DNA from 3 places in the Enterobacter sp. JS8-1 genome. Region 1 is predicted to be linked to each of the others. Evidence: predicted binding sites of a transcription regulator. Region 1 holds the regulator's gene; each other region holds the start of a gene.

Evidence for each region. Region 1 encodes PhoB, which activates phosphate uptake and scavenging genes when phosphate is short. Its sites were predicted from a motif close to CTGTCATAAAACTGNCNNAT; they were not measured.
Region 2: a site for PhoB is predicted at 5,170-5,189, ahead of ACOQH0_RS02950 (esterase-like activity of phytase family protein). Genes of this name have one in related genera too.
Region 3: a site for PhoB is predicted at 8,184-8,203, ahead of kdgR (DNA-binding transcriptional regulator KdgR). Genes of this name have one in related genera too.

What each region holds. Positions count from the first base shown of each region.
Region 1 covers NZ_CP185805.1:1,038,629-1,049,080, forward strand. The annotation lists gene ACOQH0_RS04830 (AroM family protein) at 1-225, shown strand, start outside; gene ppnP (pyrimidine/purine nucleoside phosphorylase) at 297-584, shown strand; gene rdgC (recombination-associated protein RdgC) at 633-1,547, opposite strand; gene mak (fructokinase) at 1,671-2,576, shown strand; gene sbcC (exonuclease subunit SbcC) at 2,642-5,773, opposite strand; gene sbcD (exonuclease subunit SbcD) at 5,770-6,975, opposite strand; gene phoB (phosphate response regulator transcription factor PhoB) at 7,163-7,852, shown strand; gene phoR (phosphate regulon sensor histidine kinase PhoR) at 7,874-9,169, shown strand; gene brnQ (branched-chain amino acid transporter carrier protein BrnQ) at 9,579-10,452, shown strand, end outside.
Region 2 covers NZ_CP185805.1:605,666-616,117, reverse strand. The annotation lists gene ACOQH0_RS02970 (helix-turn-helix transcriptional regulator) at 1-43, shown strand, start outside; gene ACOQH0_RS02965 (carbon starvation CstA family protein) at 261-2,414, shown strand; gene ACOQH0_RS02960 (YbdD/YjiX family protein) at 2,511-2,714, shown strand; gene yjiA (GTPase) at 2,725-3,678, shown strand; gene ACOQH0_RS02950 (esterase-like activity of phytase family protein) at 3,766-5,124, opposite strand; gene ACOQH0_RS02945 (YfaZ family outer membrane protein) at 5,535-6,080, shown strand; gene ACOQH0_RS02940 (NAD-dependent succinate-semialdehyde dehydrogenase) at 6,249-7,619, opposite strand; gene ACOQH0_RS02935 (helix-turn-helix domain-containing protein) at 7,771-8,514, shown strand; gene ACOQH0_RS02930 (LysE family translocator) at 8,562-9,215, shown strand; gene ACOQH0_RS02925 (DUF445 domain-containing protein) at 9,219-10,452, shown strand, end outside.
Region 3 covers NZ_CP185805.1:2,836,790-2,847,241, reverse strand. The annotation lists gene ACOQH0_RS13535 (PqiB family protein) at 1-884, opposite strand, end outside; gene yebS (membrane integrity lipid transport subunit YebS) at 853-2,136, opposite strand; gene ACOQH0_RS13525 (GAF domain-containing protein) at 2,269-2,766, shown strand; gene proQ (RNA chaperone ProQ) at 2,863-3,549, shown strand; gene prc (carboxy terminal-processing peptidase) at 3,569-5,617, shown strand; gene htpX (protease HtpX) at 5,811-6,692, shown strand; gene ACOQH0_RS13505 (MFS transporter) at 6,743-8,116, opposite strand; gene kdgR (DNA-binding transcriptional regulator KdgR) at 8,295-9,086, shown strand; gene ACOQH0_RS13495 (YobH family protein) at 9,151-9,390, opposite strand; gene mgrB (PhoP/PhoQ regulator MgrB) at 9,550-9,693, shown strand; gene ACOQH0_RS13485 (YebO family protein) at 9,768-10,058, shown strand; gene ACOQH0_RS13480 (MBL fold metallo-hydrolase) at 10,082-10,452, shown strand, end outside.

The sequences.
Region 1 (10,452 bases):
CTGGAAAAAGTCCCGCTTTATGCGCTGGCTAATCCGTTCTGGGACAGTGAAGCGGCGCTCATTGCCGCAGGACGGGAGCTGATGGAGAGAGGTGCGGATGTGTTGATTCTGGACTGCCTCGGCTTCCATCAGCACCATCGCGATTTACTGCAAAAAGCACTCGATATACCGGTGCTGTTGTCCAATGTTCTGATGGCGCGTCTGGCGTCTGAATTACTGGTGTAATGATTTTGCGTGACAGGCCATGAGCATGGCCCCTATAGTGGATTTTTATCTATAAATATAAGGGCCAGTTCATGCTTCAAAGTAACGAATACTTTTCCGGTAAAGTGAAATCCATCGGTTTTACCAGCAGCAGCACTGGCCGCGCCAGTGTCGGCGTTATGGCGGAAGGGGAATATACCTTTGGCACTGCGGAAGCAGAAGAGATGACGGTTGTTAGCGGCGCGCTGAACGTCTTACTGCCGGGTGAAACGGAATGGAAAGTTTACGCTGCCGGGCAAGTATTCAACGTCCCTGCCCACAGTGAATTCCATCTGCAGGTTGCTGAGCCTACCTCTTATCTGTGCCGCTATCTGAAATAAAAAATAAGCCGGGTGGCGCTAACGCTTACCCGGCCTACGTTTTGTCTGTTATCTCTGCGCTTCGCCGCCGAGACCTTCCACAAGATTCTGAATCAACGCGGCCAGCTCGCCGGTCATCAGGATGAAGTCCGCGTCAAAACGCTGGGCATAATCTTCCCGGTCGATATCTTCGTTCTGATCGCGCAGCTCGTCGCAGAATTTCAAACGCTTCACCGAGCCGTCATCGCACATCATGAACTGAATGCGCTGCTGCCAGTCGAGTGCCAGCTTGGTCACGACTTTACCCGCTTCAATGTGTACGGCGATCTCGTCGCTCACCAGATCCTGCTTTTTCGCGCGGATCACACCCCCATCTTCCAGCAGGGCTTTCAGCTCTGCTTCATCCAGGATCTGGAAACCTTGCGCGGCAGTCCCGCTGCGTACCCACTCGGTCAGGGTCAGCTCAATCGGCGTTTCCAGCGCCAGCGGAACGACCGGTAAAGAGCCGATGCTTTTGCGCAGCAGGGCCAGCGTGTCTTCTGCTTTCTTGGCGCTGGCGCAGTCCACCATGATCAGCCCGTTTACGGTGTCGATCCACATCATGGTCTGGCTGAAGCGGCTGAACGCGCGAGGCAGCAGGGAGTGCAGCACTTCGTCTTTCAGCGAATCTTTTTCGGTCTTTTTCAGCTTGCGGCCCTGTTCGGCTTCCAGCTTGAAAATTTTCGCTTCGAGCGCCTGCTTGACGACCGGCGTAGGGAGGATTTTTTCCTCTTTACGCGCACAAACGATGATTTGACCGGTGCTGCTGGCGTGGGTCAGGGCATCGCTTTGTGAACCCATTGGCGGAACCCAACCGGTTTTTGCCATATCCTGGCTACCGCAAGGGGAAAAGGTGTAAGCGGCTAACTGTTTTTCCATCTCTTCTGCACGCAGCGAAACGTCGCGGCTGAGACGGTAAACCATCAAATTTTTGAACCACAGCATGATAATTTCCACGGCCTTGTCGTTAAATCAGCGGGCATGATAACGAATTGTCGCATCGCTTGCATTGCTAATCGGGTAGGCGGCTTCTACTCTGTTGATAATCAAAATAATGAGGAGTCTCTTGTGCGTATTGGGATCGATTTAGGCGGCACCAAAACTGAAGTGATTGCGTTGAGCGAGCAGGGGGAACAGCTGTTTCGCCACCGCTTGCCTACGCCGCGTGATGATTATCACCAGACTATCGAGACGATTGCCCGGCTGGTCGAGATGGCCGAGCAGGCAACAGGGCAGACGGGCAGCGTTGGAATGGGGATCCCCGGGTCGATCTCGCCGTACACCGGCGTGGTGAAAAACGCCAACTCTACGTGGCTCAACGGCCAGCCGTTTGATAAAGATTTGAGTGCGCGTCTTAAACGCGATGTGCGTCTGGCTAACGATGCCAACTGTCTGGCGGTATCGGAAGCTATCGACGGTGCAGCTGCAGGCGCCCAGACCGTTTTTGCGGTCATTATCGGTACCGGCTGCGGCGCGGGTGTGGCCTTCGGCGGTCGCGCCCACATTGGTGGCAACGGCACGGCGGGCGAGTGGGGGCATAATCCATTGCCGTGGATGGACGAAGACGAACTTAACTATCGCGCGGAAGTGCCGTGCTACTGCGGAAAGCAGGGCTGTATCGAGACCTTTATTTCCGGTACGGGGTTTGCTACGGACTACCATCGCCTGAGCGGGCAGCCGCTGAAAGGGAATGAGATTATGCGTCTGGTTGAAGAACAGGATCCGATCGCAGAACTGGCGCTTAGCCGGTATGAAATGCGGCTGGCGAAATCGCTGGCGCACGTGGTTAACATTCTCGACCCGGATGTGATCGTGCTTGGCGGTGGGATGAGCAACGTTGACCGGCTGTATGCCACGGTGCCGAACCTGGTCAGGCAATGGGTCTTCGGCGGCGAGTGTGAAACCCCGATCCGCAAAGCGGTGCACGGGGATTCCAGCGGCGTGCGCGGCGCGGCGTGGCTGTGGCCAGAATAAACGTTTTTTCCCTCTCCCCGTGGGAGAGGGCCAGGGTGAGGGCACCAGACCGCACCGCCCCCCATTTATTCCACCGCAAACACCTTATCCAGCCTGCTATACCCCAGCCCGTTTATCTTCTTCACCTTGATCTGCACCGGAATGCGCTCTTTCATCGCTTCAACGTGGCTGATCACGCCGATGGTTTTGCCGGTGGCGTTCAGCGCGTCGAGCGCATCCAGCGCGGTATCCAGCGTTTCGCTGTCCAGCGTGCCGAATCCTTCGTCGAGGAACAGGGAATCGATCCGCGTCTTGTGACTCACTAAATCCGACAGCGCCAGGGCCAGCGCCAGGCTCACCAGGAAGCTTTCGCCGCCCGAAAGCGTACGGGTATCGCGCACCGCGTCCGCCTGCCAGGTATCGACCACTTCCAGCTCCAGCGCATCGCTGACTTTCCGCTGAAGCAGATAGCGTCCGTGCAGGCGATTAAGCTGCTGATTAGCGAGCCAGACCAGATTATCCAGCGTCAGCCCCTGAGCGAATTTACGGAATCGGTCGCCGGTGCTGGAGCCAATCAGGGAATTCAGATAGCCCCAGTCGTCCGCCAGGCGCGCGGCCTCTTCTATTTGCTGCATAAGCGCCTGCTGGTGCAGACGGTTATCGCTGTCCTGCTTGAGCTGCTGGCGGATCTCACCCTGATGCGTGGTGTTCTCACGAAGTTGATGTGCCAGTTGCTGCAATTGCGTTTGTAATGTTTGAACATCGGCGTCCAGCCCTTCCGGGCGCAGCGCCTGATGGTCCTCTCGCTGCCGGGTCGCTTGCGCGGAGAGCGCTGTCGCCTGCTGTACCTGGTTTTCCAGCGTCTGCTTTAGCTGCTCCAGGCGACGAACGGTGTCGGCATCCAGCAGCGCAGAAAGGAACGCGTCTTGATCCTCAAAACAACTTGCCGCCAGTGCCGTGGCGAATTGCGCCTGTGACTGCTGCAAACGTTCGTTCTCCAGCGCCTCCTGCTGTTGCTGCGCGGTAAGCTGACTTTGCAGCGACACGCATTCGTCGTGAGTTTCGCGCCAGTTCGCGGGGATCGCCGTTTCTGCTTCAGTGGCCTCCGTTGCCGGAAGGGTATCGAGCAGCGGCGTCAGGGCGTTAATACGTTCCAGCGTCGCGCCATGCTGGGTCTGTTTCTCCTGCCACTGCGCGTATTCGCTTTCACGTGAGGCGAGCCAGACGGATTCAGTGCCTGCATCCGGAATACCCAGCGACAGCGTATGCAGGGACGTTTCCACTGCCTGACGCGTCGCCGCCAGCTGTTGCTGGTACTGACGTTCCTGTTCTTCCTGCTCGCTAAGCTGGGTTTGTAGGGTCAAACGCTGGCTGAGCTGATAAAGCTGCTGCTCGTAGTGCTCCTGCTCGCTCATCCACGGGGCAATATCCTCCTGAATATTCAGCGTAATATTCAGAGAAGCACACACTTCCAGCCACTCTTTAGTGAGCGCTTGCTCTTCCTGAGAGAGCGCCTGCGCTTCGTCTGTCTCGCGTTGGATCTGCTGTGACAGGGCGTTAACCTGGCCGAGAACTAACAAACCTTCGTCTTTAAGTGCGGCGACCTCTTTAGCTAACTGATCGCGGCGGCGTTGATTTTCACTGAGTTCCAGCGCCTGGTATGCCGTCACGGCCGGATGGGTCGTGGAGCCGCACAGCGGGCAAGGTAGACCGGCCTGGAGTTGAGCACGCTCCGCCTCAAGGCTTTTGATTTTCTCTTCCTGCCTGCAGAGTGTTTCAACGTCCAGATAGTGCTGGTTTTTTTCTTTATACTGCTGGCGGCGCTGTGCCAGCGTTTCATTAAGCGCGACCAGCCCGGTCTGTGCTTTTTGCACGCTTTCGGCGTGCTGGCGCTGACGTTTTTGCAGCGGTTGATAGCGGGCATGGAGAGCGGTCAGGCGCTGGCGCGCAGACCGGGTTTGCGCCCGTTGCTCCATCGCCATTGCGACCTCGTCAGCCGTTAGCGTGAGGGAACTTTCTGGCAGACCCGTCAGCTTATGGCGTAATTCCGTGATGCGCGCAGCAAGCGTAGTGAGCTGATTTTTATCGCGATTTAGCTGAGAGAAGTGAGCCCGCCAGCCTGCAATCTCCTGGCCCCACAGGCGGTACCGATCATGGTCTGTCAGCCACTGTGCCAGTGCCGCCAGTTCTGTCTGTAGCTGTGTATGAGTATGTAAAGCGCCGTTGCGGATCCGCGAGCGCAAGGCAGTTTTTTCCAGTAAGCGAGTATTTACTTCAACAATACGCTGCTTCGTTTGCGCCAGCCGTGATGCCTGTTCTTGCTGATGTTCCCACAGCGGGCGGAGCTGGGACGCGGGTTGCGCGAGCTGGAGCTTTGCCAGATCGGGGGCTGCATCCGTCAGCGCCTGTTGCGTCTGCTGCTGTAAGGTCGTAGTGCGCTGCTGTTCGCGGATAAGCTCCTCGCTGCGCGTAAGCCACTGAAATTCTTTCTGGTGGCTCTGCTGCTGCGCTAGCAGGGTTTTCTCTTCGTCAGTAAGTGCCTGCAAACCTTGTTGCAACTGCTGCTGCTGTTCTTCACTCAACAGGACAACGCCCGCCGCTTGCGCTTCGCACATCTCAAGCGCATTGCGCGCGGCTTTGTGTTTTTCAAACACCATGGCGGAAATCTGGCCGTAGATCTCGGTGCCGGTAAGTTCCTCGAGTAGCTCCGCGCGATCGCTCGGTTTGGCATTCAGGAAGGCGGCAAACTGTCCCTGAGAGAGCAGCATCGAGCGGGTAAAACGGCCGTAGTCCAGCCCGGTAAGTGCTGCCGTTTGTTCCAGTTTATCCGTCACTTTGTCGGCGAGGATTTTTCCGTCCTCGCAGCGTGCCAGCTCCACGCGCGGGGCCTGCAGGTTCCCGTCAGGCTGATTGCGCGCACGGTTCTGGCTCCAGAACGCGCGATAGGCGATGCCCTTTACCTCGAACTCCACTTCAGCCAGGCACTCGGCGGTGTCGCGCGTCATCAGGTCGTTTTGCGCCTGAGAGACCTTTTGCAGTCGTGGCGTTTCGTGGTAAAGCGCCAGACAGATGGCGTCGAGCAGGGTGGTTTTCCCGGCACCGGTGGCACCGGTAATGGCAAATAGCCCGTTGCTGGCAAACGGCTCAGCGGTAAAGTCGATTTTCCACTCGCCCTTGAGCGAGTTCAGGTTTTTCAGGCGCAGGCTGAGAATTTTCATGCGTTTTCTCCCTCATCGCTAAGCGCATGCAGGGTATGCGTGAACAGCTCGTTGAGCCTTACTCGCTTCGCGTCGTCAATCTCTTCCTGAGACAACCGGCGCTCAAACACCTCTTCGACGCGCAGTTCACTGAGCGTTTCACGCTGCGCACCTGACAGAATTTTCTCGCGCTGCTCCCGGCTGCGGCGAACCAGTAAGACCTCGACGGGCAAATCCTCCGTCAGCACCTGAATTTTTCTTTGCATATCATGTAGGTAGTCATCGGTGGTGATTTCGATATCCAGCCAGACGGGCGGAACCTGCTCGACACCACGCCACTGCTCAAGCTGTTCAGTGATGGCCGCCAGATCGCCTTTTAGCACTGCCAGCGGCTGGGTGACGGGTACGTCCAGCGTCTCGACAGCGCTCAGTTTTCCGTCGGTAAAACTGACCAGATGCACGGATTTGGCTTTGCCTGTTTCATCGAAGCTGAGCGAAATGGGCGAGCCGCAATAGCGGATATGCTCGCAGCCGCCGATGATCTGCGCGCGGTGAATGTGTCCGAGCGCGATGTAGTCGGCAGGCGGGAAATTCTGCGCCGGGAAGGCATCCAGCGTGCCGATATAGATGTCACGTACGGCGTCACTTTTACTGGCACCAACGGTGGTGAGATGCCCGGTCGCAATCACCGGGATTGCCGCTTCGCCGCGCAGGGCGCAGGCATCGGTATGCTGCTGGTGATAATAATCAGTGATAGCCTGTAATAAATGCTGTTGCTTTTCGCCGCCGGAAAGTCCCGCCTGGCTTTGTACGATATCGCGCGGGCGCAAAAACGGAATGGGGCACAGCACCGCACCCGGCGTGCCGTCACGTTTTTTCAGGATCTGCGGGGCATGTCCGGCGCTGGCCACCACGGTGGTATTGAGAAACGCCAGAATATCGCGGGATTCATTCAGCGTGGCCACAGAATCGTGGTTTCCGGCGACAATCACCAGATGACAGCCGGTCTGCTGCAGATTCACCACGAAACGGTTATAGAGCTCACGCGCATAGCTCGGTGGGGAACCGGTATCGAAGATGTCACCCGCGACAATAATCGCATCGACGTCATGCGATTGCGCCGTCTCCAGCAGCCAGTTCAGGAAGGCTTCGTGTTCCGCCGCCCGGCTTTTGCTGTAAAAGTTTTGACCCAGATGCCAGTCTGAAGTGTGAAGTATGCGCATAGCTGATCCGTGGCGAAAAGAGTTGATGGCGATTATAAACTCTCAGGGGATGGAAAATAACCGCTGTAATAAAACAACAGTTTGCCATTTATGGTGGTAATGTTTTTCATAAATCTGTCATAAATCTGACGCATAATGACGCCGCATTACAAACTTGTAACTTAAATAAGATAAGACAGGGCAAAGTATGGCGAGACGTATTCTGGTCGTAGAAGATGAAGCTCCAATTCGTGAAATGGTGTGCTTCGTGCTCGAACAAAATGGCTTCCAGCCGGTTGAAGCGGAAGATTATGACAGCGCGGTGAACCAGCTGAATGAACCCTGGCCCGATCTGATTCTGCTTGACTGGATGTTGCCTGGCGGCTCTGGACTGCAGTTTATCAAACATCTTAAACGTGAAGCGATGACCCGCGATATTCCGGTGGTCATGCTGACTGCGCGCGGTGAAGAAGAGGATCGCGTGCGCGGTCTGGAAACCGGCGCGGACGATTACATCACCAAGCCGTTCTCTCCCAAAGAACTGGTTGCTCGTATCAAAGCCGTTATGCGCCGCATTTCGCCGATGGCGGTAGAAGAGGTGATTGAGATGCAGGGCCTGAGCCTTGATCCCACCTCACACCGCGTGATGACGGGCGAAAATCCCCTCGACATGGGGCCTACCGAATTCAAACTCCTGCACTTCTTTATGACCCACCCGGAACGTGTCTACAGCCGCGAGCAGTTGCTGAATAACGTCTGGGGAACTAACGTGTATGTGGAAGACCGGACGGTTGATGTGCATATTCGCCGCCTGCGTAAAGCGCTGGAGCTGAGCGGTCACGATCGCATGGTGCAGACGGTCCGCGGTACGGGTTATCGTTTTTCGACCCGTTTCTGAACAGTGACAGGAGTGTGACGCGTGCTGGAACGTCTGTCATGGAAAAGGCTCGTCTTTGAACTGATCTTATGCTGTATTCCGGCCTTCATTCTGGGGGCCATCGTTGGGCATCTGCCGTGGTTTTTGCTGGCGGCAGTGACCGGGTTACTCGTCTGGCATTTCTGGAACTTACTGCGCCTCTCCTGGTGGCTGTGGGTGGACAGAAGCATGACCCCTCCGCCGGGAAGCGGTAGCTGGGAACCGCTGCTGTATGGCCTGCACCAGATGCAGATGCGTAATAAAAAACGTCGTCGCGAGCTGGGAAGCTTAATCAAACGCTTTCGCAGCGGCGCAGAGTCGCTGCCGGATGCCGTCATTCTGACCACTGAAGAAGGCACAATTTTCTGGTGTAACGGCCTGGCGCAACAGCTGCTGGGCCTGCGCTGGCCGGACGATAATGGGCAAAATATCCTTAACCTGCTGCGTTATCCGGAGTTCACGCTGTATCTGAAAAAGCGTGATTTTACGGGGCCGCACAATCTGAGGCTCAACAACGGGCGTCATCTGGAAATCCGCGTGATGCCATACAGCGATCGGCAGTGGCTGATGGTGGCGCGGGATGTCACCCAGATGCACCAGCTGGAAGGGGCGAGACGCAACTTCTTCGCGAACGTGAGCCACGAATTACGCACCCCGTTGACCGTGCTTCAGGGCTACCTGGAGATGATGCAGGAGCAAACGCTCGAAGGTGCGCCGCGTGAAAAAGCGCTGCACACCATGCGCGAGCAAACGCACCGTATGGAAGGCCTGGTCAAGCAGCTGCTGACGCTCTCGAAGATTGAAGCCGCGCCTTCACTGGCACTGAATGACACCATCGATGTGCCGATGATGCTGCGGGTGGTGGAGCGGGAAGCGCAAACGTTAAGCCATAAAAAACATCACATTAGCTTTGAGGTCGACAGCACCCTGAAGGTGCTCGGCAGTGAAGATGAACTGCGCAGCGCCATCTCCAACCTGGTGTATAACGCGGTGAATCATACGCCGGAAGGGACCCATATCGTGGTGCGCTGGCAGCGTGTTAGCGCGGGCGCTGAGTTTAGCGTTGAGGATAACGGGCCGGGGATTGCCCCTGAGCACATACCGCGTCTGACCGAGCGATTCTACCGTGTGGATAAGGCGCGCTCGCGGCAGACCGGGGGAAGCGGCCTGGGGCTGGCGATTGTGAAACACGCGGTGAATCATCATGAAAGCCGTCTTGATATTCAGAGTAAGCTGGGTAAAGGAACCCGCTTCAGCTTTGTTATTCCGGAACGATTAATTGCCAAAAAGATCGCCTGACGGCAGGCGTGTCATTTTACCTTTCCACGGGCCAGCATTTGCTGGCCCGTTTGCTTTGCAGTCAAGCGAAACGCGTGTGAATATTATACGGTTGATGCTTTTTTGTTCGCATGATTAGCCATGGGTTTTTCTTATAATTAGTGCATTGTGCTGGTCTGTTTTTTCATGCTGGTATATTGTTCTGGTTTTGCGATCCCTCCTTGCCTTTAAACGTTATAAGCGTTTAAATTGCCCCCCAGATACTGTCAGACCGACTGTATTTGCGTGGTAAATCGAAAAACTATTCTTCTCCACGCCAGGACGGGAGCATTTCCCGCTGAAATTGAGCAAATTTTCCGCTGTATCGTCCCGTCAGGGATAGCGAAAATCTCAACGTTTTCAACACCACATCCACAGGCAGTAAGGTTTTATGACCCATCACTTAAAATCGCGTGACATCATCGCGCTGGGCTTTATGACATTTGCGCTGTTCGTTGGCGCAGGTAACATCATTTTCCCTCCAATGGTTGGCTTACAGGCGGGTGAACACGTCTGGACAGCTGCGTTTGGTTTCCTGATTACTGCCGTGGGTCTACCGGTCCTCACCGTTGTCGCGCTGGCGAAAGTCGGTGGCGGCGTGGACAGCCTCAGCACCCCGATTGGCAAAGTGGCTGGCGTTCTGCTGGCGACCGTCTGCTATCTGGCCGTTGGTCCGCTGTTTGCGACCCCGCGTACGGCGACCGTTTCCTTTGAGGTGGGGATTGCTCCGCTGACGGGTGACGGCGCGATGCCGCTGTTTATCTACAGCCTGATCTACTTCGCGATTGTGATTCTGGTTTCCCTCTATCCGGGCAAATTGCTGGATACCGTGGGTAACTTCCTGGCGCCGCTGAAAATTGTGGCCCTGATCGTGCTGGCGGTAGCCGCTATCGTCTGGCCTGCAGGCCCGATTAGCGACGCGATGGACGCCTATAAAAATGCTGCGTTCTCCAACGGCTTTGTGAACGGCTATCTGACGATGGATACGCTGGGCGCGATGGTGTTTGGTATCGTTATCGTCAATGCCGCGCGTTCCCGTGGCGTGACTGAAGCGCGCCTGCTGACTCGCTATACCATCTGGGCTGGCCTGATGGCGGGTGTGGGTCTGACGCTGCTGTATCTGGCACTGTTCCGCCTGGGTTCCGACAGCGCCATGCTGGTCGATCAGAACGCCAACGGTGCAGCTATCCTGCACGCTTACGTTCAGCACACCTTCGGTGGTGCGGGCAGCATGCTGCTGGCGGCGCTGATTTTCCTGGCGTGTC
Region 2 (10,452 bases), 430 kb from region 1:
GGTGACGACCCTGACAACCTATCTGGCTGAGTGCACGGTATAGCTAACTGCGTGATCGCAATCACAAATTTTCTCCCACCGGCGGCGAGCCTGAACCACTCGCCCTCACCTTTGACCGCTCACCCATCACTTTCAACCACTCACTCATTTACCGTCCTTTACACGCGCGAGGATCTGGCACGATCGCTCCAGCATTAATCAATACCTCCTCACAACGAACCCTGACCCTTTTTTCTTTACATAAAAAACCAGGTCTTACTATGGATACTAAAAAACTACTGAAGCACGTGCCCTGGGCCTTACTCGGGATCCTCGGCGCTTTTTGTCTGGCGGTTGTCGCATTACGCCGGGGCGAACACGTAAGCGCCCTGTGGATCGTGGTCGCGTCCGTTTCCGTCTATCTTGTGGCTTATCGCTACTACAGCTTGTACATCGCGCAGAAGGTCATGAAGCTCGACCCGACGCGCGCCACGCCGGCGGTCATTAACAATGACGGCCTGAACTACGTGCCAACCAACCGCTACGTGCTGTTTGGTCACCACTTTGCCGCTATCGCTGGTGCAGGCCCGCTGGTCGGCCCGGTGCTGGCCGCGCAGATGGGCTACCTGCCGGGTACCCTGTGGCTGCTCGCTGGCGTAGTGCTGGCAGGTGCGGTGCAGGACTTTATGGTGCTGTTTATCTCTTCTCGCCGTAACGGTGCTTCTCTGGGTGAGATGGTCAAAGAAGAGATGGGCCGTGTGCCGGGGACTATCGCCCTGTTCGGCTGCTTCCTGATTATGATCATCATCCTCGCGGTGCTGGCCCTGATCGTAGTGAAAGCGCTGGCCGAAAGCCCGTGGGGCGTCTTCACCGTCTGCTCAACCGTGCCGATTGCGCTGTTCATGGGTATTTACATGCGCTTCCTGAGACCGGGACGCGTGGGTGAAGTGTCGGTGATTGGTATCGTGCTGCTGGTGGCCTCCATCTACTTCGGCGGCGTGATTGCGCACGACCCGTACTGGGGCCCAGCGCTGACCTTCAAGGACACCACCATTACCTTCGCGCTGATTGGCTATGCGTTTATCTCCGCGCTGCTGCCGGTCTGGCTGATTCTGGCCCCGCGTGACTACCTGGCGACTTTCCTGAAAATCGGCGTTATCGTCGGTCTGGCGATCGGCATCCTGGTGATTAACCCGGATCTGAAAATGCCTGCGGTAACGCAGTACATCGACGGCACCGGCCCGCTGTGGAAAGGCGCCCTGTTCCCGTTCCTGTTCATCACCATCGCCTGCGGTGCGGTCTCTGGCTTCCACGCCCTGATTGCCTCCGGCACCACGCCTAAGCTGCTGGCGAACGAGAAAGATGCGCGTCTGATCGGCTACGGCGCAATGCTGATGGAGTCCTTCGTGGCGATCATGGCGCTGGTTGCAGCCTCCATTATCGAACCGGGTCTGTACTTCGCGATGAACACCCCGCCTGCTGGCCTCGGCATTACCATGCCAAACCTGCACGAGATGGGCGGTGACAACGCGGCGCTGATTATGGCGCAGCTGAAAGACGCAAGCGCACACGCGGCGGCGACCGTCAGCTCCTGGGGCTTCGTGATTTCGCCTGAGCAGATCATGCAGACCGCGAAAGACATCGGCGAACCGTCCGTGCTGAACCGCGCCGGTGGCGCACCGACGCTGGCCGTCGGTATCGCGCACGTGTTCCACAAAGTGCTGCCGTGGGCGGACATGGGCTTCTGGTACCACTTCGGTATTCTGTTCGAAGCGCTGTTCATCCTGACCGCGCTGGATGCGGGTACCCGTGCGGGCCGCTTCATGCTGCAGGACCTGCTCGGTAACTTCGTGCCGTTCCTGAAGAAAACCGACTCTCTGGTGGCGGGCATTCTGGGTACCGCGGGCTGCGTAGGCCTGTGGGGCTACCTGCTGTATCAGGGCGTTGTCGACCCGCTCGGCGGCGTGAAGAGCCTGTGGCCGCTGTTCGGTATCTCTAACCAGATGCTCGCAGCCGTTGCTCTGGTGCTCGGTACCGTGGTCCTCGTGAAGATGAAACGCACCAAATACATCTGGGTCACCGTGGTACCTGCGCTGTGGCTGCTGCTCTGCACCACCTGGGCGCTTGGCCTGAAGCTGTTCAGCGCCAACCCGCAGCTGGAAGGCTTCTTCTTCATGGCTAACCAGTACAAAGAGAAGATTGCCGCAGGCGGCGCGGATCTGACCGCGCAGCAGATTGCCAACATGAACCATATCGTGGTGAACAACTACACCAACGCGGGTCTGAGCATTCTGTTCCTGGTGGTGGTGTACAGCATCATCTTCTACGGCATCAAAACCTGGATGAACGTGCGCAACGCCGACGGTCGTACGGATAAAGAAACCCCGTACGTGCCGGTGCCGGAAGGCGGCGTGAAGACCTCTTCACACCATTAAAAAAATGGCGGGTGGCGCTACGCTGACCCGCCCTACACAGAAACTGTAGGCCCGGTAAGCGTAGCGCCACCGGGCTTTTTCTGTCTGGAACCCACAATGTTTGGTAATTTAGGCGAAGCAAAAAAATACCTCGGTCAGGCGGCAAAAATGCTGATTGGCATTCCGGACTATGACAACTACGTTGAGCATATGAAGACCAACCATCCGGATAAGCCGTACATGACCTACACCGAATTCTTCCGCGAGCGGCAGGAAGCGCGCTACGGCGGAAGTGGAGAAGGCGGCGTCCGCTGCTGCTAAAGGAGAGACCATGACCCCGATTGCCGTTACCCTGCTGACCGGTTTCCTCGGCGCCGGTAAAACCACCCTGCTGCGCCACATCCTGAATGAACAGCATGGCTTCAAAATCGCCGTTATCGAAAACGAGTTCGGCGAAGTCTCCGTTGACGACCAGCTGATTGGCGATCGCGCCACCCAGATCAAAACCCTCACCAACGGCTGCATCTGCTGTACCCGCTCTAACGAGCTGGAAGACGCCCTGCTTGACCTGCTCGACAGCCGCGATCGCGGTGAAATCGACTTTGACCGTCTGGTGATCGAGTGCACCGGCATGGCCGACCCCGGCCCGATTATTCAGACCTTTTTCTCGCACGAGATCCTCTGCCAGCGCTATCTGCTGGACGGTGTCATTGCCCTGGTCGATGCGGTCCACGCCGACGAGCAGATGAACCAGTTCACCATCGCCCAGTCTCAGGTGGGCTACGCCGACCGCATCCTGCTGACCAAAACCGACGTGGCGGGCGAAAGCGTTAAGCTGCGCGAGCGTCTGACCCGCATTAACTCCCGCGCGCCGATTTACACGGTGACGCGTGGCGACATCGATCTGTCTCAGCTGTTCAACACCAACGGCTTTATGCTGGAAGAGAACGTCACCGCAAAACCGCGCTTCCACTTTATGGGAGACAAGCAAAACGACGTGGCGTCGATTGTGGTGGAGCTGGACTATCCGGTGGACATCGGTGAGGTTTCGCGCGTGATGGAGAACCTGCTGCTGTCGTTTGCCGACAAGCTACTGCGCTACAAAGGGATGCTGTGGATTGACGGCGAGCCGAACCGCCTGCTGTTTCAGGGCGTACAGCGCCTGTACAGCGCCGACTGGGACAGGCCGTGGGGCGATGAACCGCCGCACAGCGTGATGGTGTTTATTGGCATCCAGCTGCCGGAAGAGGAAATTCGGGCGGCGTTTGCAGGGCTGAAGAAATAACCGCTATGTATCCCCTCTGCCCATAAAATATTGCCTGCACAGACGCCCCCTCTCCCTTGAGGGAGAGGGCTGGGGTGAGGGGGATACTTATTTCACCGCCTCCGGCAGCGTCACAATCCACAGCTCGCTGTCAGACTCCGGCTTCTTCAGCGGCTTCACGCTGAGCGTGGTTTCCACCGGTTTATCATCCAGCGTCAGCTTGCCTTCCGCATTCACCCGATAATCCTTGAGCTTTTTGCCCTCGACCGGATGTTGCATCGCCACCTTCACGCCAAAGTCGTTATCGTTCGCCACCGCAAGCCGTTTGCTGTCGATCAGCGCCAGCCCTTCGGCCTTCTCCTGCTGCCAGCCGAGCGCGCGGAGATCGACGACCTGCGTTTTTGCAGCAAGCGTTATGCCGCGCTGCGCCAGGGTTTTCTCATCATCAAACTCCGGGTACTCGCCCGGCTTGTCAAAGGCGCTCAGATCGCTCGCCTTACTGAGATCCACCTTATAAATCAGGTTACGCATCCCGTCGTTTTTATCGCTTCCCTGCTCAATCAGCAGAATGTGCTGGTCATCGAGCGCCACGATGTCGCCGATTTTGGCGTCGCTGTTTTTGCTGTAGGCCGCGCTGTCGATAGGGTAACCGTACATCGCGGTTTTCCCGGTCGCCGGGTCGAAGCTCACCAGACGCGTAAACAGCGCCTGCTTTTTGCTCTTACCGTCGATATCCAGCGTACTTTGCACGGCGGCGATAATCCGCCCGTCCGGCATGCGGGTCAGGCCTTCAAAGCCCCGATTCGCCTGACGCCATTTGATAATGTTTGGCAGACCGCCCGCGATGGATTTCTCCCCTTCCGCCGCCTGCGGCCCGTGGATCGCCAGGATCTTCCCTTTGCTGTCGACGTTAATCAGGAACGGGCCATACTCGTCGCACAGCCAGTAGCCGCCTTTACCGTCCGGCGTGATGCCTTCCGTGTCCAGGCCGCGGTTATCGCCCTTCAGAATGTTTAGCGTGTCGCTGAATGCCACTTCATTGGTGGAGCCAATCACGCCGCTTTGCAGCGGCAGACCGTTAATCTCGCCTTTATCGTCATGCAGCGGACGGGCATCGGTTGCCTCTGCCTTGCCGTTCTGGACGCGAATGGTCATCAGCAGCGGCGCGAAATCTGGCGTGACAAATATTTTGGCTTCGTTTTTACCTCTTTTTGGCGCATCGGCGTTGGGACCGCGATCGGTCACGGTCGCAAAGGTCAGGGCGTCCCCCTGTTTGCCGGTAAACAGCAGGCCAGAGCCAATCCCTACCGGGAGTCCGTTCGGAAACGCGCTGGCAAACGCGCCGCTGTATTTCACATGCGAGCCTTCAGGGAAGCTGACGATATAGCGCTCTGCGGTAGGTTGTGCCGCCACGGCAGAGAATGAGAGCGCACAGCCCACGAGTACAGGAATGATTTTTCTTTTCATGTTGTTAGCATCCAGTTAGTGAAGCCAACACCGTAATGAAGAAACGTGTCAGAAAAATGACATGAAAGGACGACGGATCTGCACAAAATTACGTATAGCAACCACCAGAAATGTAAACCTCTGTCTTTATCTGTGACAACTGAAACACTTTTGGAAATTATTAGAAACTCAATTAATTCATCTCAAATGGCTTTCTTTGCCTCGTTCAGTTGTCGTTTAGCCAAAAATCTAAACTGTTCCTAAACGCGAATTTATTTGTCATTGACGACCTTCTAAACAAACAATTTGGCAACAGATAAAGATTAAACCCCCAACAAAAACAGCATAAAACTGCGATAGATATCACATTTGCAGTCATAAACATCCGTTGTTAAGGTGCCCTCAGATTAATTTGATAACGAGGAACACTCATGAAAAAGCTTAACGTACTTATCCTTTCCGCTCTGACCGCGGTATCTGGCTCCGCACTGGCAATGGGCGGCAGCATTGAGCAGGGTAAAAACTTTACCAACCTGAATGTGGAAATGGGTAAATCTACCTCCGGCCTGTATACCGAAGGCAACTGGCTGAAAAATACCGATGACGGCACCACGACCGGTGGCGTAGGTGCAGGCTACAACGTTGAAGTCGGCCCGGTGATGTTGAACGCAGGCGCTAAGGCTCTCTACGTTGGCCCGAAAAAAGGCGATAACGGCGTGGCGTTCCCAATCGGCGGCGGCGTGAACGTTGCTCTGACCGACAGCATCAAGGTCTTCGGCGAAGGTTACGTTGCGCCAGACGGGCTGAACAACAGCGTGAAAAACTATGTTGAAGCTAACGGCGGCGTAAGCTGGACCCCAATCAAACCGGTTACGCTGAAAGTGGGTTACCGCCACGTGAGCGTTGACGGCAAAGATGGTCGTCCAAACCACACCCTGATTGACGGTGCGTACGTGGGCGGCGGCGTGAGCTTCTAAGGCTGTATTACGCCCGGCGGCGCTACGCTTGCACGGGCCTACAATGAACTGTGCAATCTATTGATACTGTTGCACATTGTAGGCCGGGTAAGCGCAGCGCCACCCGGCAAGAAAGGGTATAGTACTCTTCATGGAAAACCTGCCGGTTGGCAGGTTTTTTATTACCTCTTACTTACGCACCACCACCAGCTTCTGGTTCACAAACTCTTTGATCCCCAGATCCGACAGCTCGCGCCCGTAACCGGACCGCTTCACGCCGCCAAACGGCAGTTCTGCCGCGGTATCGGTGAGCCAGTTGATGTACACCATCCCGGTCTCAATCCGCGACGCCATTTTCTTCGCACGCTCAATATCCTGGCTGAACACCGCGCCGCCCAGACCGTAGTGAGAGTCGTTCGCCAGCGCAACCGCCTCGTCGTCGCTTTTCACGACGTACATCTGCGCTACCGGGCCGAAGAACTCCTCGAAGTACGCCGGGTTGTCGCGGGAGATATTCGTCAGGATCGTCGGTTCGAAGAAGCTCCCGTCACGCTGTACGGGCTTGCCACCATGGTGCAGCGTCGCGCCGTTTTTCACCGCCTCGTTAACCTGTTTGGTCAGCGTTTCGAGCGCGTCTTTAGACGACAGGGGCCCCAGCGTGGTGCTTTCGTCCAGCGGATCGCCTATCTTCACCTGCTTAAACGCCTCGGTAAATTTGCTCAGGAACGTATCAGCAATCTTCTCGTGCAGGATAAAGCGCTTCGCCGCCGTACAAACCTGTCCGGCATTGTTGAGCCGCGCGTTAACGCCGATCTTCACGGCTTTATCAAGGTCGGCATCGTCCAGCACCACGAACACATCGTTACCGCCCAGTTCAAGCGTAGATTTCTTGATGTGCTTCGCCGCCTGCGCCGCTACAACGCTGCCCGCTTTTTCGGAACCGGTCAGCGCTGCCCCCTGCACGCGATCGTCGGCAATAATATTTGCCACCTGATCCGAAGAGATAAACAGGTTGGTCCATGCCCCTTCCGGCGCTCCCGCCTCGCGCACCAGGTGGGCAAAGGTTTCGGCGCAGTGCGGCACGATGCTGGCATGCTTGGCGATCACCGGGTTGCCCGCCGCCAGGTTTGGAGCCAGCACTCGCATCAGCTGGTAGTACGGGAAGTTCCACGGCTCAACGGCCATCAGCACGCCGATGGGGTGGTGCTCCACCCAGGCTTCACCGAGTTCTGAATCATATTTCACCGGCGCCAGGAACTGCTTCGCGTTGTCGGCGTAGTAGCGAGCGATCTGCGCGCACAGCTTCACCTCGCCGCGACTCTGTTCGATGAGCTTACCCATCTCCTGGCTGGCGATTTTCGCCAGATCCTCCACGCGCGCGTCGATCAGGTCGGCAAGCTTATGCAGCACCGGCAGGCGCTGGCTGATGTCGCCTTTCGCCCAGTCCGAATGGTACAGCGCATCGGCCGCCTTGAGCGCCGCTTCGATATCCGCATCGGTATGTGAGGGGTATTCTTTGATGAGTTGGTTAGTGGCAGGATTTACTGTCTGATAAGCCATGTCGAATCTCCTTGTTTTACCGCTTAGGGTATTAAGGGTAGTCAACATGACTGGCTGTGGGCGTAAAGTTGGGTATATCCGGAAGGTTCTTAATGAAGCGCTGCCAGAGGGTTCGCTGACGTGGTATAAAAAACCTTCAGAAGGAGCGCCCATGACCGATACCCGACACGTCCGTCAGACTTTTCACCGCGCCTCAGGCCTTGAGCTGCGCAGCACCTGGCAGAGCACCCAGGCGTACAAACGCCATAGTCACCCTCAGCTTTCCATCGGCGCGATTGTGGAGGGCCAGACCTGCTGCGTTTGTCACGACAGAGAGTACATCCTTCATCCCGGGGATCTCATTGTGATCCCGTCCTGTGCGCCGCACAGCTGCAACCCCGTCGCCGGGCAACCGCGCAGCTACCATATGCTCTATATCGACACTGAGCTTCCTTTGGCGCTACAGGTGATTCGTAGCCCTGACCTGTTTGCCCAGTACCTGGACGTTGTCGAGACGCTGTCTTCAGCAGCCCTGGACATGCTGCTTTCTGCCCTTCCCCGCGGCACAGATAACGCAGATGCGCTTCGTTCAACCAGCCAGCAGGTTCAGGAGGCATTTCTTTCCGACCTTGCTGCACCACCTTCGCTTGACGAGCTTGCTCAACGCTTTTCGCTGCGCAAGGAGACGCTGATTCGCACCTTCAAGCAGGACACCGGCCTGACGCCGGGCAGCTTCCTCAACATCTCCCGCGTGGAATACGCCAAAGCGCGGCTGCGCGCCGGGGATGATATTGTCGACGTTGGCTACCAGAGCGGTTTTGCCGACCAGAGCCATTTTCATAAGACCTTCGTGAGCTATACCGCCGCCACGCCGCGCCAGTACGCCACGGGCCGATCAATATCAGACAATAAATAGGTTCTGCCGCGCCGTACTCTGACCTCAGATTGTTAACTGAGGTCGCTATGGAACTGTTATTCCCTTCCGCTTTTCTCGCCCTGGCGCTGGCGCACTTTGTTGCCCTGCTAAGCCCGGGCCCGGATTTCTTCCTGCTGGTAGGCTACGCCGCGCGCTATCGGGTGCGCGGCAGCGCGGGATTGTGCTTCGGCATCGCCGCGGGTAACGCGCTTTATATTCTTCTGGTGATTATCGGCTGGAGCGCGCTGCGCCAGTTTACCTGGCTGTTTACGCTTATCGAGCTTTGCGGGGCGCTGTACCTGCTGTGGATCGGCTCGCATCTGGTGCGCAGCCGCCCGCAAGCGCTGGCGCTGAATGAGACCCAGCAGCGCTTTCCCTCACTGCGCAAGCAGATCCTGCTGGGGCTCGGCTCGGCGCTCCTTAATCCGAAGAATGCGCTGTTCTATCTGGCGCTGATGACGGCGCTGCTGGGGCCGGACGTCACGCTGCTTCAGCAGTCGACCTGCGGTCTATGGATGGTGCTGGTGGTGCTGGTGTGGGATCTGGCGCTGGTGTCGCTGATGGGGCTGCCCGCGGTCCAGCAGAGGCTCAGCCGTTCGCTGTGGTGGATTGAGCGCACGGCAGGGGTGGTGCTGATGGGGTTTGGTGGGTGGGTGTTGTGGCGGTTTTTGCACATTCCCCCCGTCTCCCTCTATTCTTAACCCATGGAAAAAATAGCTGAACTCAAACGCGCCAAGCTTCTCGCGCTGTCGCTGCTGCTGATTGCTGCCGCAGCGTTTATCACTACCCTGTTCCTGCCGCAGACCTTCTGGGTGCGCGGCGTGAAGGCCATTGCCGAGGCGGCGATGGTCGGCGCGCTGGCAGACTGGTTTGCCGTGGTTGCGCTGTTTCGCCGGGTGCCCATTCCGTTTATTTCGCGTCATACGGCGATTATTCCGCGTAATAAGGACCGAATCGGCGACAATCTTGGCCAGTTCGTGCAGGAGAAATTTCTCGATACGCAATCGCTGGTGGCGTTGATCCGCCGCTATGAACCGGCAAAAATGATCGGCACCTGGTTCAGCCAGCCGGATAACGCGCAGCGCGTCGGGCAGCATTTGATTCAGGTGATGAGCGGTTTTCTGGAACTCACCGACGACGGGCGTATTCAGCGATTGCTCAAACGGGCGGTGCATAAGGCCATCGATAAGGTCGATCTCACCGAAACCAGCGCCGTCATGCTGGAGAGCATGACCAAAAACAACCGCCACCAGGTGCTGCTGGATGCGATCATCAACCGCCTGATTACCTTGATTCAACGGGAGAGCACGCGGGAATTTATCTCTGACCAAATTGTTCACTGGCTGAAGACCGAGCATCCGCGCAAAGCGATGGTACTGCCTACCGAGTGGCTGGGCGATCAAAGCGCGGAGATGGTGTCGAACGCGGTGAATACGCTGCTGGACGATATCAGCCACGACCGCACGCACCAGATCCGCCAGGCATTTGACCGCGCTACGCTGAAGCTTATCGACAACCTGAAAACCGATCCGGAGATGGCGGCGAAAGCCGACAACATCAAGCACTACCTGAAAAACGATGAGGCGTTTAACCGCTATCTGGGCGAGATGTGGGCTGACCTGCGCCAGTGGCTGAAAACGGATATGCAGAGCGAGGATTCCCGCATGAAGCAGCGCGTTGCTAATGCCGGTCAGTGGTTCGGTGAAACGCTGACAAACGACGTTAACCTGCAGGCTTCGCTGAATGAACATCTGGAGCAGGCCGCCCATCGCGTCGCACCGGATTTTGCCGCGTTCCTGACCCGCCACATCAGCGACACGGTCAAAAGCTGGGACGCCAAAGATATGTCCCACCAGATAGAGCTGAATATCGGTAAAGATCTGCAGTTCATCCGCGTCAACGGCACGCTGGTGGGCGGGACGATTGGCCTGATCCTGT
Region 3 (10,452 bases), 1.8 Mb from region 1:
GCTTTCAGCCCTTTGGCGTCGGGCAGGGCAAGTTTCACGATCACACCGCGCTGGCTGTGGGCCAGATCGGCGTACAGTCCAAAGGTATCATCGGCTTTGGCAGGGCTGGACCCTTCCGGGGAATCGAAGGCAATAGCGCCATTCACCAGCGCCGCCAGGCTTTCCAGCTTCACTTTTGCACCGCTCAGGCTGACGTCCGCATCCACGCCGGACACATTCCAGAAGCGGCTGCCTTTTTTCACCAGGTTAGTGAAGCGGCGATCGATCAACACGTCAATGGTCACACCCTGTTTGTTCGGGTTGATGGCGTAATCGTAAACGCGACCCACCGGAATTTTGCGGAAGTAAACCAGCGAACCGCTGTTCAGTGAACCCAGGTCAGGTGCCTGCAGGTGGATCATCAGGTCGCCGTTATTGAGTCGGTACTTCGGCTGCGTATCGAGCGCCACAAAGTGATCCTGCGGCTCGCCTTTACCCGGCATCATGCCGATATAGTTACCGCCAACCAGGGCATCCAGCCCCGACACACCGGCGAGAGAGGCTTTCGGCGTCACCAGCCAGAACTGCGTTTCGCTGCGCAGAGCATCCTGCATGTCAGATTTGATACTGACTCGCACCTGAATTTTGTTCAGCCCTTTTCCCAGCGTGATGTCCTGGACAGTACCGACTTCCACGCCCTGGAAGCGAACAGGGGTGCGCCCGGCGACGATACCGTCGGCGGTCTGGAAGTCAATGGTGACAGTACTTCCGCGATCTTCATAGCTCGTCCAGATAAGCCAGCCCGCGATCATCAGGGCGATGACGGGCAGCAACCAGAATGGCGAAATGCGGCGTTTTGTTTTAATTCTCGCTTCAGTCGGCGAAGCGGGCGTTTCCTGACTCATGTGCATCCCAAAGTAAGCGGCTATCCAGCCATTCCACAGCAAGAATAGTCAATATCACCGCAGAGCCGAAATAAAAAGCTGCGGGTCCCATTGTAAAAGCAAGCAGCTGATCGCGATTGATGAGCGACATCATCAACGAAATCACGAACAGATCCAACATCGACCAGCGACCAATCCAGGTAACAAACCGCAGAAGCAGGATGCGTGTGCGCAGGCCCTGTTCGCATTTAAAATGGATGCTGATAAGTAACGTAAACATCACCACCACTTTGGTGAACGGCACCAGGATACTGGCGATGAACACAATGGCCGCCACGCCCACGTTGCTGTGGGCGAGGGAGATAATCCCTGAAAGGATGGTGTCTTCCTGGCGCGCGCCATTCACGTAAATGATTGAAATCGGCAGCATGTTAGCCGGGATCAGGAATACCATGGAAGCAATCAACGCTGCCCAGCATTTTTGCAGACTGTTGTTGCGCCTCAGCCTTAGCGGAATATGGCATCGCGGGCAGCGTCCCCGTTTATCCGGCAAGCCGGTATAGTGGCAACCTAAACAGACGCGCAGGTTTTCATCCGGACGCATGGCCGGACGCTGGGGATAAAAACGCTCCCAAAGCTGCTCCACGTTCAGATGGATCAGCGTCAGAATACTGAGCAATACCAGGCAGATGAAAGCGAACAGCCCAACGCCGGGCTGCAAAAATGCGTAGTCCTGCACTTTAATTGACGCCACACCGACCCCGACCAGGTAGATGTCCAGCATGACCCACTCTTTCAGCTTATCGAGCATCAGCAACACGGGGCGGAGATTCATCCCAAGAATATTACCAAGCCACAAATAGGCGATGGCGGCGACCAGAACCAGTGGCGCACCGACGGTACAAAACAGCACCATGGCGGCGGTCAGGGGATCGCCCTGGCGCGTCATCTGCCAGATCCCTTGCAGCACGTTGGCATCAATACGCACGCCGAGCAGATAAAGTTTCAGCAGCGGCTCGCTCCAGGCAAAGGGCATAAGCAAGAGCATTGTCACGGCCATGGCTGCCAGACGGGTCAACGACCAGTCCCGCCCGTCGCGGATTTTGGCGTCACAGCAGGGACAAAACGCACTTTGGTGCGATTTCATCTTCGGCAACATAAAAAGCGTATCGCACTGCGGGCAACGCTGATAATGTGCACGAGGCAGGGCCTCACTTACCGTATGGATAGTGATCTTCTTTGTCGGCGTAATTTTGGTTGTTTTTAAGGCCATCAGCTGCGCACAAAAGTGTATTGTTGAAAGTTATATTAACTCATGAATTGATTCATCTTGAGCATGAGCGCATTTAATGCTTATTTTAATAGGCTATGCGGTAATTTTGTTAGACAACTAAGTGATTGAAGAATGAGCAAAACAGAATTCTACGCGGATCTCAACCGCGATTTTAAGGCATTGATGGCAGGTGAAACCAGCTTCTTAGCCACTCTGGCAAATACAAGTGCATTATTGTTTGAACGGTTGACCGAGGTTAACTGGGCCGGTTTTTACCTTCTGGAAGGTGAAACACTGGTACTGGGGCCTTTCCAGGGAAAACTGGCCTGTGTGCGTATTCCGGTCGGACGCGGCGTATGCGGTACCGCGGTGGCCACCAACCAGGTTCAGCGCGTGGAGGATGTTCACGCTTTCGACGGCCACATTGCCTGTGATGCGGCAAGTAATTCTGAAATCGTACTGCCGCTGGTAGTAAAAAATCAGATTATTGGCGTTCTGGACATCGACAGTACGGCTTTCAGTCGCTTTACGTCTGAAGACGAGCAGGGCCTGCGTGAGCTGGCGGCGAATCTCGAAAACGTTCTGGCAGCAACCGATTATCAAAAATTCTTTGCGAGCGTCGCAGGATAATCAACGGATAACGTAGCAATTACTGATAGCGTCATTATAATGTCGCCTGTTCATGCCTGCGCGAGTTGGCAACGTCCGTTGTAATCAGGAAATTTCATGGAAAATCAACCTAAGTTGAATAGCAGTAAAGAAGTTATCGCATTTCTGGCCGAGCGTTTTCCTCAGTGCTTCAGCGCTGAAGGTGAGGCTCGTCCTCTGAAAGTCGGTATCTTTCAGGATCTGGTCGCGCGCGTTGAAGGTGAGATGAATCTCAGCAAAACGCAGCTTCGCTCTGCCTTACGTCTTTATACGTCTAGCTGGCGTTACCTGTACGGTATCAAACCGGGTGCAACCCGTGTTGATCTCGACGGCAACCCTTGCGGCGAACTGGATGAGCAGCACGTTGAACATGCGCGCAAGCAGCTGGAAGAAGCCAAAGCACGCGTTCAGGCACAGCGTGCCGAACAGCAAGCGAAAAAACGCGAAGCCGCTGCGGCAAATGGTCAGGAAGATGCGCCTCGTCGCGAGCGTAAACCGCGTCCTGCACCGCGTCGTAATGAGAATAGCGATCGCAAACCGCGTGCAGACAAGCCAGCAGCTAAAGCCCCACGCGCGCCTCGTGAAGAGCAGCGCCATACCCCAGTTTCTGACATTAACGCACTGAGCGTCGGTCAGGCTCTTAAGGTCAAAGCGGGTAACAATGCGATGGACGCCACCGTACTGGAAATCACCAAAGACGGCGTTCGTGTACAGCTGACTTCTGGTATGTCAATGATAGTACGCGCAGAACACTTGTTGTTCTGAAACGGAGGCCAAGCCTGGCATGAACACTTTTTTTAAGCTCACCGCGCTGGCGGGCCTGTTTGCTATAACAGGTCACGCCTTCGCTGTGGACGATATTACGCGTGTTGATCAAATTCCGGTATTGAAGGAAGAGACGCAGCACGCGACGGTGAGTGAGCGCGTGACGTCGCGCTTTACTCGTTCGCACTATCGTCAGTTCGATCTCGATCAGGCCTTTTCGGCCAAAATCTTCGACCGTTATCTGAACTTGCTGGATTACAGCCATAACGTATTGCTGGCCAGCGACGTCGAACAGTTCGCTAAACGTAAATCCGACGTGGGTGACGAACTGCGCTCCGGTAAGCTGGATCTGTTCTACGATCTGTATAATTTATCGCAAAAGCGTCGTTTCGAACGTTATCAATACGCGCTGAAAGTGCTGGAACGTCCAATGGACTTTACCGGCAACGACACCTTTAATCTGGATCGCAGCAAAGCGCCATGGCCGAAAGACGAAGCCGAGCTGAATGCGCTGTGGGACGGAAAAGTTAAATATGACGAACTGAGCCTCAAGCTCACCGGCAAAGACGAGAAAGAAATTCGTGAGACCTTAAACCGTCGCTACAAATTTGCCATCCGACGCCTGGCGCAGACCAACAGTGAGGATGTTTTCTCACTGGCAATGACGGCGTTCGCCCACGAAATTGACCCGCATACCAACTATCTCTCTCCGCGAAATACCGAGCAGTTTAATACTGAAATGAGCCTGTCTCTGGAAGGTATTGGCGCAGTGTTGCAGATGGACGATGACTACACCCTGATCAACTCCATGGTGGCAGGTGGCCCTGCCTCTAAAAGCAAAGCGATTAGCGTAGGCGATCGCATTGTCGGCGTTGGTCAAACCGGACAGAACATGGTCGATGTGATCGGCTGGCGTCTGGACGATGTGGTTGCGCTGATCAAAGGGCCGAAAGGTAGCAAAGTTCGCCTGGAAATTCTGCCTGCAGGGAAAGGGACGAAAACCCGTATCGTCACCCTGACACGCGAACGCATTCGTCTTGAAGACCGTGCCGTCAAAATGTCGGTGAAAACCGTCGGTAAAGAGAAAGTCGGTGTTCTGGATATCCCTGGCTTCTACGTTGGTCTGACCGACGACGTGAAAGTGCAGCTGCAGAAGCTGGAAAAACAGAACGTCAGCAGCGTGATCATCGATCTGCGCAGCAACGGCGGTGGGGCGCTGACCGAAGCGGTTTCCCTGTCGGGTCTGTTTATTCCGTCTGGCCCGGTTGTTCAGGTTCGTGATAACAACGGTAAAGTGCGTGAAGATGCCGATACCGATGGTGTGGTCTACTACAAAGGCCCGCTGGTGGTGTTAGTCGATCGCTTCAGTGCGTCTGCTTCTGAGATCTTTGCCGCGGCAATGCAGGACTATGGCCGTGCGCTTATCGTCGGTGAGCCGACCTTTGGTAAAGGCACCGTTCAGCAGTACCGCTCTCTGAACCGTATTTACGATCAGATGCTGCGCCCGGAATGGCCTGCGCTGGGCTCCGTTCAGTACACCATTCAAAAGTTTTACCGCGTGAACGGTGGCAGTACGCAACGTAAAGGCGTGACGCCGGATATCATGATGCCAACGGGCACCGAAGAGACCGAAACGGGCGAGAAGTTTGAAGATAACGCGTTGCCGTGGGATAGCATCAATGCTGCGACGTTCGTGAAATCTGGCGACATGACTCAGTTTGGTCCTGCGTTGTTGAAAGACCATAACGAACGCATCGTGAAAGATCCTGAATTCCAGTACATCCTGAAGGACATTGCGCGTTTCAATGCCCTGAAGGCGAAACGGAACATTGTTTCTCTCAATTACGCTCAGCGTGAAAAAGAGAACAATGAGGATGACGCAACGCGTCTGGCGCGTATCAACGATCGCTTCAAACGTGAAGGTAAGCCTCTGCTCAAAAAACTGGACGATCTGCCAAAAGATTACCAGGAGCCGGATCCGTATCTGGACGAGACGGTGCATATCGCCCTCGACCTGGCGAATCTGCAAAAAGAGAAACCCGCAGTGCAACCGGCACCTGCAAAATAATCCCTCAACAGGCACAAGACATTGTGCCTGTTTTTTTTAGTTCTGCTTCCTCTCGTCAAGCTGCTCTTCAATTGTGTAAAGTTGTGTCTTTCTGGTGACTTACACCCCTCGAATCCTTGAAAATAGCCACAATACCCATACGATGTGGGTAATCGCATAGTGCGTTTTGTTAAACAGAGGTTAAAAGAAAATTATGATGCGAATCGCGCTCTTCCTGCTCACCAACCTGGCGGTTATGGTGGTATTCGGGCTGGTGCTAAGCCTGACAGGAATTCAGTCGAGCAGCGTTCAGGGTCTGTTGATTATGGCGCTGCTGTTTGGTTTTGGTGGCTCATTCATCTCACTGCTGATGTCGAAGTGGATGGCGCTGAAATCAGTCGGTGGAGAAGTTATCGAGCAGCCACGCAACGATATGGAACAGTGGCTGATGAACACGGTGGCTCAGCAGTCAAAGCAGGCAGGCATCGCGATGCCTCAGGTTGCAATTTACCATGCGCCGGACATTAACGCCTTCGCAACGGGGGCTCGTCGTGATGCGTCTCTGGTTGCCGTCAGCACCGGTCTGCTGCAGAACATGAGCCGTGACGAAGCCGAAGCGGTTATCGCTCACGAAATCAGCCATATCGCGAACGGTGATATGGTGACCATGACCCTGATTCAGGGCGTGGTGAACACCTTCGTGATCTTCATCTCTCGTATCCTGGCGCAAATCGCGGCAGGCTTTATGGGGGGCAACCGCGACGAAGGTGAAGAGAGCAACGGAAACCCGCTGATCTATTTCGCTGTTTCGATGGTACTTGAGCTGGTGTTCGGTATTCTGGCAAGCATCATTACCATGTGGTTCTCACGTCACCGTGAATTCCACGCGGATGCAGGCTCTGCAAAACTGGTAGGGCGTGAGAAGATGATTGCTGCGCTGCAGCGTCTGAAGACCAGCTACGAGCCGCAGGAAGCGAACAGCATGATGGCCTTCTGCATTAACGGTAAATCGAAATCGCTCAGTGAGCTGTTTATGTCTCATCCGCCGCTCGATAAACGTATTGAAGCGCTGCGCAGTGGCGAATACCTGAAGTAACGCGAAGACACCGAAAAAGCCGGGCTGGAGAGTACTCTGCCCGGCTTTTTTTATGCCTTCACGCCGGGCTGGGTGACCCGAAGTCCGCTGATTATGGCCGCGAGGGTAGCAAGGAAGCCTGCGGTCAGGAGCGCAACGTGGTTACCATTCTGCCCGGCAAGGTTAAACATCAGCGCAACCAGTGCAGCACCGGTACTTTGACCCAGCAGACGCGCCGTGCCGAGCATGCCGCTGGCTCCTCCGCTGCGATGGCGCGGTGCGGAAGTGATAATGGTGTGGTTGTTCGGCGACTGGAACAGACCAAAACCCGCACCGCACAGGATCATGCGCCAGATGATATCCAGATCCGTAGGCGATGAGGGAAGCAGAGCCAGGGCAAACAAGCCGGTTGCCATCACCGCCAGCCCGATTGCACCCAGCAGTCCGGCATGCACGCGTTCGATCAAATACCCGGCGAGCGGCGCCATCACCATCGTCGCCAGCGGCCATGGCGTTAACAGCAGCCCGGTTTCAACCTCAGAACGACCGACCACACTCTGCAGGAAGAAGGGCAGGGAAACCAGCGCCAGCATCTGGGCACAGAACGAGCAGATTGAGGTGCAAATAGACAGTGAAAAAAGGGGAATACGCAGCAGGTCTACCGGCAACAAGGGTACCGGCAGTGCAAGCTGGCGACGCACAAAGAAGAAGCCTACAACCAGCAGAGCGGCAAGTTCTGCGCCGGTAAGCGCTAACGACTGACCCTGGGCAAACCCGCTCAGAGCAGTGATGAGCAGGCCAAAGGTCAGGGCATTCATTACCGCACTGGGCAGATCAAAGCGGGGCATGGTGCTTTTCGGGCCATTACCAGGGAGATAGCGCAGGGCAAAGACGATCGCGACGATGCCGAGCGGCACGTTGATGGCGAAAAGCCATTGCCAGGAGGCGACAGAAAGAATGGCCGCCGCAATAGTCGGTCCGGCGGCAGAAGAGACCGCGACAATAAATGAGTTGATCCCCATACCGCGCCCTAAATGGCGCTGAGGGTAGATTAAGCGGATCAGCGCGGTGTTGACGCTCATCAGCGCCGCGCCGCCAAAACCCTGGGCAATACGGGCTATCGTCAGGGTGTGCAGCGAATCTGAAAGAGCGCAGAAAAGTGACGTCAGGGTAAAAACCACCAGCCCGCACTGATAAACCCGGCGATAGCCGAACATGTCGCCCAGAAAAGAGAATGAGAGCAGCGAAACCACAATGGCTATCTGATAAGCGTTGACGATCCAGATAGAACTGGCGGGGGAAGCCTGCAGATCGCTGGCAATCGTTGGCAGGGCAACGTTAGCAATGGCACCGTCGAGAACGGCCATGGAAATACCGATGATAATCGTCGCAATAGCGCCGTAACGCTGGGGCAAAGGCAGACCATCGGAAAGGATTTTTTGCATTTTGGGTGAATAGCTCGGTAGGAAATTATTCTCAGGGTAACTATTTTAGCACCGTTAATTCCGTTTTATGTCGCAGATTTGTAACGAAGTAAACGAGGATTGATTGCAGCTAGCATGACGGGAATTTATAATAAAAACCGGTTCTGATTTTTATAAAACACTCTCCATGAGGTGATAAATGGCAATTGCAGATTTGGATAAGCAGCCAGATTCTGTTTCTTCCGTGCTGAAGGTGTTTGGCATCTTACAGGCGCTCGGAGAAGAGCGTGAAATTGGTATTACAGAGTTGTCGCAGCGTGTGATGATGTCGAAAAGCACCGTTTATCGCTTTTTGCAAACCATGAAGTCACTGGGCTATGTTGCGCAGGAAGGCGAATCTGAAAAATACTCGCTGACGCTGAAACTGTTCGAACTGGGTGCCCGTGCCCTGCAAAACGTTGATCTGATCCGCAGTGCGGATATTCAGATGCGCGAACTTTCTCGTCTGACAAAAGAAACGGTCCATCTTGGCGCACTGGATGAGGACAGCATTGTTTACATCCATAAAATTGATTCCATGTATAACCTGCGCATGTATTCGCGCATTGGTCGCCGGAACCCGCTCTACAGTACCGCCATTGGTAAAGTACTGCTGGCATGGCGCGACCGTGAAGAGGTGGAGCAGATCCTCTCTGGCGTGGAATACAAACGCAGCACGGAGCGTACCATCACCACCACCGATGAGCTATTAGCGGTGTTGGATAAAGTGCGTGAGCAGGGTTACGGTGAAGATAACGAAGAACAGGAAGAAGGGCTGCGCTGCATTGGCGTTCCTGTGTTCGACCGCTTCGGTGTTGTTATTGCTGGCCTGAGTATCTCCTTCCCGACGCTGCGCTTCTCCGAAGAACGCCTGCATGAGTACGTGGCTATTCTTCATACTGCCGCGCGTAAAATCTCTGAGCAGATGGGCTATAACGATTATCCGTTTTAACCCCGGCAGGGATAAAAAAAACGCCGCATTTGCGGCGTTTTTCATGGATGCGGTTCAGCGATATTTAGCCGTTATCAATTACTACGGACGATTTACGCAGGACGGGGCAGTTGGTCAAACCGATGATCCCACTGTCCGAGTGGATGTACTGCGCAGTACTCATGCCCTGGGCTGTCAGATATTTACACTTGATACCTAAACCTGCGGCGTTTTCGGTGCTCCCCACAAGCACACCATATCCGGTTAACAGAAGGCCAGTCCAGAGAACGGCCAGTGCAATAATAGTTCGAATGATTAAATGCATCATTGCCTCTTTATCGTTGTTGTCATGCATTTAGCCTAACCTGTTTACTCAGTGAAACAAGTGCACGATTCCGAAAAGAGTTTGATGAGGGTACAGTTAGACGCTGTTTAAGATAGCCGTGATAACCTGGCTGCCTCGGGTCATAAAACGGAGAGTGGAGTGAAAAAAATACGCTGGGTAATTCTGGTTATCGTGTTGGTGGCATGTGTGGTGCTGTGGACACAGACTATCAACGTGATGTGCGATCAGGATGTACAGTTTTTTAGCGGCGTTTGCGCAATCAACAAGTTTATTCCGTGGTAAGACGCATTTTTTCCTAAGGTCATTTCCTTCCTTCGCGCCAGTGGTAAAATGGGCGTTTTTATTGAGGTGGTGAAATGGGTGAGTTAATGAATTCAGGGCTGCTAAATCTGGCATCCCTGATGGTCTCGTTGGTTATTCTGGTCGCTGGACTGGTCATTTGGTTTTTCGTCAACCGTGCCAGCTCGCGCACGAACGAGCAAATCGAGTTGCTTGAAGCGCTGCTCGATCAGCAAAAGCGCCAAAATGCGCTGCTGCGCCGTCTGTGCGAAGCTAACGAACCAGAAGAGAAAGAAGCCCCTAAAGAAGCGGTCGTTGCAGACAAAGAAGACGAAGACGACTTTATCCGTCTGGTGGCCGAACGATAACCTGTTGCTCGCGGGAGGTGGCCGTGGTCTGGAAAAATCCCTGGTATGACCCCTCCCTGATCCATCACACGCCGAATGGCTTTCGCAATACTGCACCTGTAGGACATCAGCCCGGCGATGTTGAGCGCTGGCGAAAGGCGCGGAAAGCGGCAGGTTTACCTAAACCGCCTGCGCTGGGGTATGACGATTTCATACGTCAGTGGTGGCAACCTGTTGAGCTGAAACAGCCACAAGGCGACGGGGTCTGGTGGCTTGAACACGCGAGTCTGCTGGTGCAGATGGATGGCAATACCATTCTTACCGACCCCGTCTTTTCGCGACGCGCTTCTCCGCTTCCTTTTGCAGGACCGGTGCGCAAAACACCTCCTGCACTGTCTGTTGAACAACTTGTGCA